2 linked regions of the Cystobacter fuscus DSM 2262 genome follow. The protein of the gene in region 1 interacts with the protein of each later gene in a pairwise test. Links are inferred from orthologs where the notes say so. Each region holds a gene or a part of one and is shown on either strand. Other genes may lie near its edges. The genes, in order: D187_RS15250 and mobA.

Region 1 (3,265 bases):
GCCGAGATGACCTGCGACACCTCGCCGGGCGACAGGTAGCGCAGGCGGGTCTCCGACTCCACCGGCTCGGGGATGGGCTCCTCGGCCTCCGGCTTCTTCGCGGAGAACTTCCGCACGTCCACCGTGCCGCCGTAGTTGGTGGTCTTCTTGATGAGACCACTGACGGACACCTTGTGGTCCACGTAGGCCGGCAGCACTTCCTGATCCGGCCCCTGGAGGATGAAGATCAGCTCGCGCTTGTCGCGGCCGATCACCACGAGGCCCGGCAGGCCCTCCACGACCGTCAGGCGGCCCTTGAGGCTGCCCTCGCCCACCACGCCCCGGCCCTGGCCGGCGGTGAGCAACTGCTCCATGTCGCGCTTGTTGAGGGGCTCGCCCGGCGGGGGCAGCTTGGTGGCGCGGGGACGAGGCTTCTCGACCGGAGGAGCGCTCGGCTCGGCGCGAGCGCCCTTGGAGCCGGACTCCTTGCCCTTGGTGGCTTCCTTGGGCTTGGCGGACTCCTTGCCCTTGGCGGCCTCCTTCACCTTGGCCGCCGCCTTGGCCACCACCTTCGTGGCCGCCTTGGCGACCTGCTTCACCTTGGCGGCGGCCTTCTTCGCGGCAGGGGCCGCGGACTTCTTCTTCGCGGGGGCCTTCTTTCCCGCCTTGGACGCCTCGGTCGCCTTCGCCACCAACTTCGCGGCCGCCTTCGCCACGCGTTTGGACGCGCTCTTGAGGACACCCCCCGATTTCGCCGACTTGACCTTCTTCGCGGCGGGAGTCGCCTTCTTGGCCCCGGACCTGGGCTTGGCCATCGACGCTGTCTCCTTGAATTCCCGTGTCATCTCAACGGGTTGGCACACCTGACCACGACCAGATCAGGTCCTCGCGATCATCACGGCTTGTAACGGTGATCATCAGACCTGTCAAACAAAGTCTTGAATTTCCTGGGGACTTTGATGCCAAAAGGGGCCCCTCGCTACACGCCTGTAACGGGTTGTTCCGCCCCCTACCCTCTCTCCGAGGTCGCCCCCGAATGAAGGATGACACCGAGTTGCTCGCCGTGGAGGAAGCGCGAGCCCGCACCCTCGCCCTGGTCCAACCGTTGTCCACCGAATGGGTGCGTTGGGAGGACGCGCTCGGGCGCACGCTGGCCGAGGACGTGCGGGCCCAACGCACCCTGCCGCCCTGGGACAACTCGGCCATGGATGGCTTCGCCGTGCGCAGCGCGGACCTCTCGGCCCCCCTGCCCGTTCGTCTGCGGGTGGGGGAAACCATCTACGCGGGGCAGACGCCGCGCGAGGAGGTAGGCCCCGGGACGTGCGCGCGCATCATGACGGGGGCTCCCCTGCCCGCTGGCGCCGACGCGGTGGTGATGCGCGAGCGGACGCGGCTGACGCCCGAGGGCGACGCGGTGGACATCCTCGAGGGGGTGGGTCCCGGCCACTTCGTGCGGCCCCGGGGGGAGGACGCGCGCGAGGGCGAGGTGCTGCTGCCCCGGGGCACGCCCCTGGGAATCCCCGAGCTGGGCCTGCTCTTGGGCCAGGGGCGCACGAGCGTGCCGGTGCCCCGCCGGCCCCGGGTGGCCATCCTCTCCACGGGGGACGAGCTGTGCCCGGCGGACGCCCCCGCCGAGGGCCGCATCGTGGATGCCAACGCGCCCGCGCTCAGCCTCGCGGTGATGCGCGCCGGAGGGGTGCCCTCGGTGCTCGGCATCGCCCGGGACACCCGGGAGGACGTGTCCCGCCTGCTCGCGGCCGCCGAGGGCCATGATCTGGTGCTCACGAGCGCGGGCATGTCGGTGGGCGAGCACGACTTCGTGCGCGAGGCGCTGGCGCAGCTGGGCGTGGCGCAGGACTTCTGGCGCGTGGCCATCAAGCCCGGCAAGCCCCTGGCCGTGGGCCGCAAGGGGGGCACCCTCTACTGCGGGCTGCCCGGCAATCCCACCTCGTCCCTGGTGACCTTCGAGCTCTTCGTGCGCCCCGCCCTGCGCCGCATGCTGGGACACGCCGACGTGGAGCCACCGCGGGTGCCGGGCCGGCTCGCCGGGGAGCTGAAGAAGGCCCCGGGGCTGGACCACTACATCCGGGTGACCGCCGCCTGGCAGGAGGGCGAGCTGTGGGCCCGGCCCCTGGCCACCCAGACCTCGGGAGCCCTGCGCTCCGCGGCCTCGGCCACTCATCTGCTTCATTTCCCTCGTTCTTCCAGTAGGTTGGCTACTGGGGACGAGGTCGAGCTATTGCCCCTGTCCTGGAGTGCCTAGAGGAACAACGGCACCCGATGAGCATCCATCTTGTGTCCCCAATTGTTGTAAGGGAGAAAGGTCTTCTCATGTCCGACACGCCTCAGGTCCTCCCCACCCGAAAAAGCTCTTCGCTCCTGGAGCGCTTCTCCGAAGCGGACGTTCCGACGGAGCGAGGCGTGCTGCGCACGGTCGTCTTCCGGGAGAAGCGCAATGGCCGGGAGCACGTGGCCCTCGTCGTGGGGGACATCCACGACAAGGAGGGGGTGCCGGTGCGCGTGCACTCCGAGTGCCTCACCAGCGAGGTGTTCGGCAGCCTCAAGTGCGACTGTCGGCAGCAACTGGACCGGGCACTGGACTTCGTCACCCAGAATGGCTGTGGCGTGGTGCTCTACCTGCGCCAGGAGGGCCGGGGCATCGGCCTGGGTAACAAGATCAAGGCCTATGCGTTGCAATCCCAGGGGTTGGACACGTACGAGTCCAACCGGAAGCTGGGGTTCGCCGATGACCTGCGCAGCTACGACGTCGCCGCGGAGATGCTGCGCTCACTGGGAGTGCGTTCCGTGGATCTCATCACGAACAACCCCCTGAAAATTGCAGGATTGGTGGAAGAGGGTATTCCCGTACGCCGACGCATTCCCTCGCGTACGGCGCATAATCCACATAACGTGGACTACCTGAGGACAAAGCGCGAGCGCACGGGACACCTGATTGAGCTCTTCGCCGAGGACGACACAGAAGCGAAGGTGGGCTGAGGACGCGCCGGGCCAGGAGCACGCCGAGCCGCGAGTCCCCTTTCACGTCCGGTTCTGGGGGGTGCGTGGCTCGGTCCCCGCCCCTGGACCGAAGACCCAGCGCTATGGGGGCAACACGCCTTGCGTCGAGATGCGATGCGGGGACGAGTTGCTCATCTTCGACATGGGCACGGGGGCTCGCGCGCTGGGCGAGTCGCTGAGCGCCGGCAGTGGACCGCTGCGCGCGTCCATCTTCCTGTCCCACTACCACTACGATCACCTGCAGGGGGTGCCGTTCTTCACCCCGCTC
Region 2 (3,177 bases), on another replicon or contig:
CCAGACGGTGCCGTCCTCGCGCGTCTCCAGGGTGCCGCCGATGAGGTAGGTGAGTCCCGCCTGCTTGTGCTGGGCCTCGTCCAGCCGCGCGCGCACCCGTTGGCGCTCCTCGCTCACGCCCTGGTGGCGCAGGAGCAGGGGCCGGGCGAACTGATCGAAGGCGACGAGGGCGGCGCCCGGCGTGCCGGGCAGCACGACGACGGCGGTGGTGCCCAGGCGCGCGACGGCCACGGGCTTGCCGGGCTTGAGGGCCACGCCGTCCACGAGGAAGGTGGCGCCCAGCAGGGTGAGCACGCGCTTGACGCGATCCTTGTCCCCCACGGACGCGCCTCCGGTGGTGATGAGCACCTGGGCGCGGTCCGCCAGGCGCAGCACGGCCAGGCGCAGCATGTCGTCGTCGTCCCCGGCGCGCTCCCGGGCGACGACCCGGGCGCCGGCCTCCCGCGCGAGCGCGGAGATGAGCACGAGGTTGCTCTCGTACACCTGGTGGGGGAGGGCCGCCTGGCCGGGCGGCACGAGCTCGTCGCCGGTGGCGAGCACGGCGACGTGGGGCGGCGGGCGCACGAGCACCTGGGACTCGCCGAGCGAGGCGATGACGCCGAGCACGGAGGCATCGATGCGCTGGCCGGCGCGCAGCAGCGGGGTGCCCACGAGCAGCTCCTCGCCCTCGGGGCGGATGTCCTTGCCGGGGGGAGCGGGGACGAAGATGTCCACGGCGCCGCTGTCCGTCACGGGCCGGGTGACTTCCTGGCGCACGACGGCGGTGGCGCCCGCGGGCAGGGGCGCGCCGGTGAAGATGCGCGCGGCCTCGCCGGGCTGGAGCGAGCCCGAGGGCAGGTGGCCGGCGTAGATGGTGTCGGTGACGCGCAGGCGCACGGGCTGCTCGCGCGTGGCGCGCAGGGTATCCTCGGCGAGCACGGCGTACCCATCCATGGCGGACACGGGGCAGCCGGGCACCGAGCGCGAGGCGACGAGCTCCCGGGCGAGGAAGCCTCCGAGGGCATCCAGGAGGGGGACGGGCTCGGGGGGCGCGGGGGTGAGCGCGCCGAGGGCGGCCCGCCGGGCGGTGGCGAGGGGCGTGAGGGACATGGGGAAGCCGTGCACCGGGCTTTAGCCCAAGCGGAGGCGGGCGGCGACGGGGCGCGGGGGGAGTTTCGCGTGGTGGACGACCCCGGGGCAGCGGGCGGGGGTCGCGGACGAGCCGTCATGAGGAGCGACGAGGTGAGCGAGCGGGTGGAATATCCGGAGGTGACGCTGGCGGTGATCGCGGGGGGACGGGGCTCCCGGCTGGGGGGCGTGGCCAAGGGCCTGCTGGAGGTGGAGGGACGGCCGGTGCTCGAGCGCGTGCTGGTGCTCGGCGGGCTGTGTGGGGACGTGCTGCTGGTGGCCAACGAGCCCGGGCCCTACGCGCGCTGGGGCCTGCGCGCGGTGGCGGACGTGGTGCACGGGCGGGGGGCGCCGGGCGGGGTACACGCGGCGTTGGTGGGTGCTCACACCGAGTGGGTGCTGGCGGTGGCGTGCGACATGCCCTTCGTGACGCGGGAGGTGGCGCGGGTGCTGCTCGGGGCGCGCGCGCCCGGGGTGGACGCGGTGGCCTTCACGGTTGCGGGCCGGGTGGAGCCGCTGCTGGCCCTGTACCACCGCGCCCTGGCACGCCCCTGGGGCGAGGCGCTCGAGTCCGGGGAGCCCTCGCTGCGCGCGCTGCTGGCGCTCAGCCGCGCGAGGCTCCTGCCCGAGGAGGCTTTACGGGCGGTGGATCCGGCGCTGCGCGCGGTGGTGGGCGTGAACACGCCGGAGGACCTGGCGCGTCATGGCGTCTCGCTGCCCCCGGCGGAAGGCGGAAGCTGAATCCCGCTTCATTTCAGACCGGACAGGCCCGGGTTCCAGGTAAGGTGCGTTTCCTCCAGCTATGGATCGACTCAAGGACAAGGTGGCCCTCGTGACGGGGGCGGCGTCGGGGATTGGCCGGGCCACGGCGTTGTTGTTCGCGAGGGAAGGCGCGCGGGTGGTGGCGACGGACATCGCCACCCTGGGCGAGCAGGTGGCGCGGGACATCCGCGCCGAGGGCGGGCAGGCGCTGTTCCTCCTGCACGACGTGACGGACGAGGTGGCGTGGCACGCGGTGATGAGCCGGACGCTCGAGGCGTATGGGCGGCTGGACGTGCTGGTGAACAACGCGGGCATCTCCACGTCGCGCGCGGTGACGGAGCTGTCGCTGGCCGAGTGGCGCGAGCAGCTCGCGGTGAACCTGGACGGCGTCTTCCTGGGCATCAAGTACGCGGTGCGCGCCATGCGCACGGGCAAGCGCGAGGGCTCCATCGTCAACGTGGCGAGCGTGTCCGGGCTGGTGGGCAGTCCGGGCACCGCGGCCTATTCGGCGAGCAAGGGCGGGGTGCGCATGTTGAGCAAGGCGGTGGCGATGGAGTGCGCGGCCGACCGCATCCGCGTCAACACCGTCTTCCCGGGCGGGGTGCGCACGCCCATCTGGCAGAACGCCGACTGGTGGAAGGGCTTCGTCGATCAGGTGGGCAGCGAGGCCGAGGCGTGGAAGCAGTTGGACGCCTCCGCCCCTCTGGGCCGCATGGCCGAGCCCGAGGAGATCGCCGAGGCCATCCTCTACCTGGCCTCGGACGCCGCGCGCTACGTCACCGGCACCGAGCTCGTCGTGGACGGCGGCTACACCGCGCGCTAGGCCCCGCGCGCGAGCGCCTCAGGACGCTTCTTCGTCGGCCGCGTACTCGCCACGTGCCTCAAGCACGCGTCCGAGGTTGTCCTCGATCCAATCCACCAGGGACTCCACGCGCTCGGCCACCTCGCGGCCCAGGGGCGTGAGGCTGTAGTCCACGCGCGGGGGAATCACCGCGTAGGCCTCGCGCAGCACGAAGCCGTCCTGCTCGAGCGCGTGCAGCGTCTGGGCGAGCATCTTCTCGCTCACCCCCCCCACCTTGCGCCGCAGCTCGCTGAAGCGATGCGTGTCCTCCAGCAGGCACACCAGCACCAGCACGCCCCAGCGGCTCGTCACGTGCTCCAGCACCCCGCGCGAGGGGCACATGGGCACGAGCACGTTGCCCTGCTCCCTCGCCTCGCGTGCCGCCTTCGCCACCTTCGTGGCCAATCGTCCCGGCTGCTTTCTTTCCGCCATGTTAGTCACTTACCCAAAGGTGGGTACTTACGCAA

The links.
Region 2: the proteins of D187_RS15250 (region 1) and mobA interact in binary tests that used the Escherichia coli proteins (3 or more experiments, as listed by UniProt). The link is inferred for Cystobacter fuscus DSM 2262 from one-to-one orthologs.

What each region holds. Positions count from the first base shown.
Region 1 is NZ_ANAH02000008.1:98,418-101,682, forward strand. The notes cover bases 172-3,128. They hold D187_RS15250 (molybdopterin molybdotransferase MoeA), read left to right. Parts: upstream 172-1,015; coding sequence 1,016-2,242; downstream 2,243-3,128. Other genes in these bases: D187_RS15245 (protease inhibitor I42 family protein), read right to left, coding at 172-794; ribA (GTP cyclohydrolase II), read left to right, coding at 2,311-2,976; D187_RS15260 (MBL fold metallo-hydrolase), read left to right, coding at 3,107-3,128. In the rest of the region: more of D187_RS15245, read right to left, coding at 1-171; more of D187_RS15260, read left to right, coding at 3,129-3,265. UniProt on the Escherichia coli protein: Catalyzes the insertion of molybdate into adenylated molybdopterin with the concomitant release of AMP.
Region 2 is NZ_ANAH02000004.1:87,254-90,430, reverse strand. What follows is about bases 159-3,027. They hold mobA (molybdenum cofactor guanylyltransferase), read left to right. Parts: upstream 159-1,206; coding sequence 1,207-1,848; downstream 1,849-3,027. Other genes in these bases: D187_RS04935 (winged helix-turn-helix transcriptional regulator), read right to left, coding at 2,711-3,027; D187_RS04940 (SDR family NAD(P)-dependent oxidoreductase), read left to right, coding at 1,910-2,692; D187_RS04950 (molybdopterin molybdotransferase MoeA), read right to left, coding at 159-1,089. Outside these bases: more of D187_RS04950, read right to left, coding at 1-158; more of D187_RS04935, read right to left, coding at 3,028-3,142. UniProt on the Escherichia coli protein: Transfers a GMP moiety from GTP to Mo-molybdopterin (Mo-MPT) cofactor (Moco or molybdenum cofactor) to form Mo-molybdopterin guanine dinucleotide (Mo-MGD) cofactor.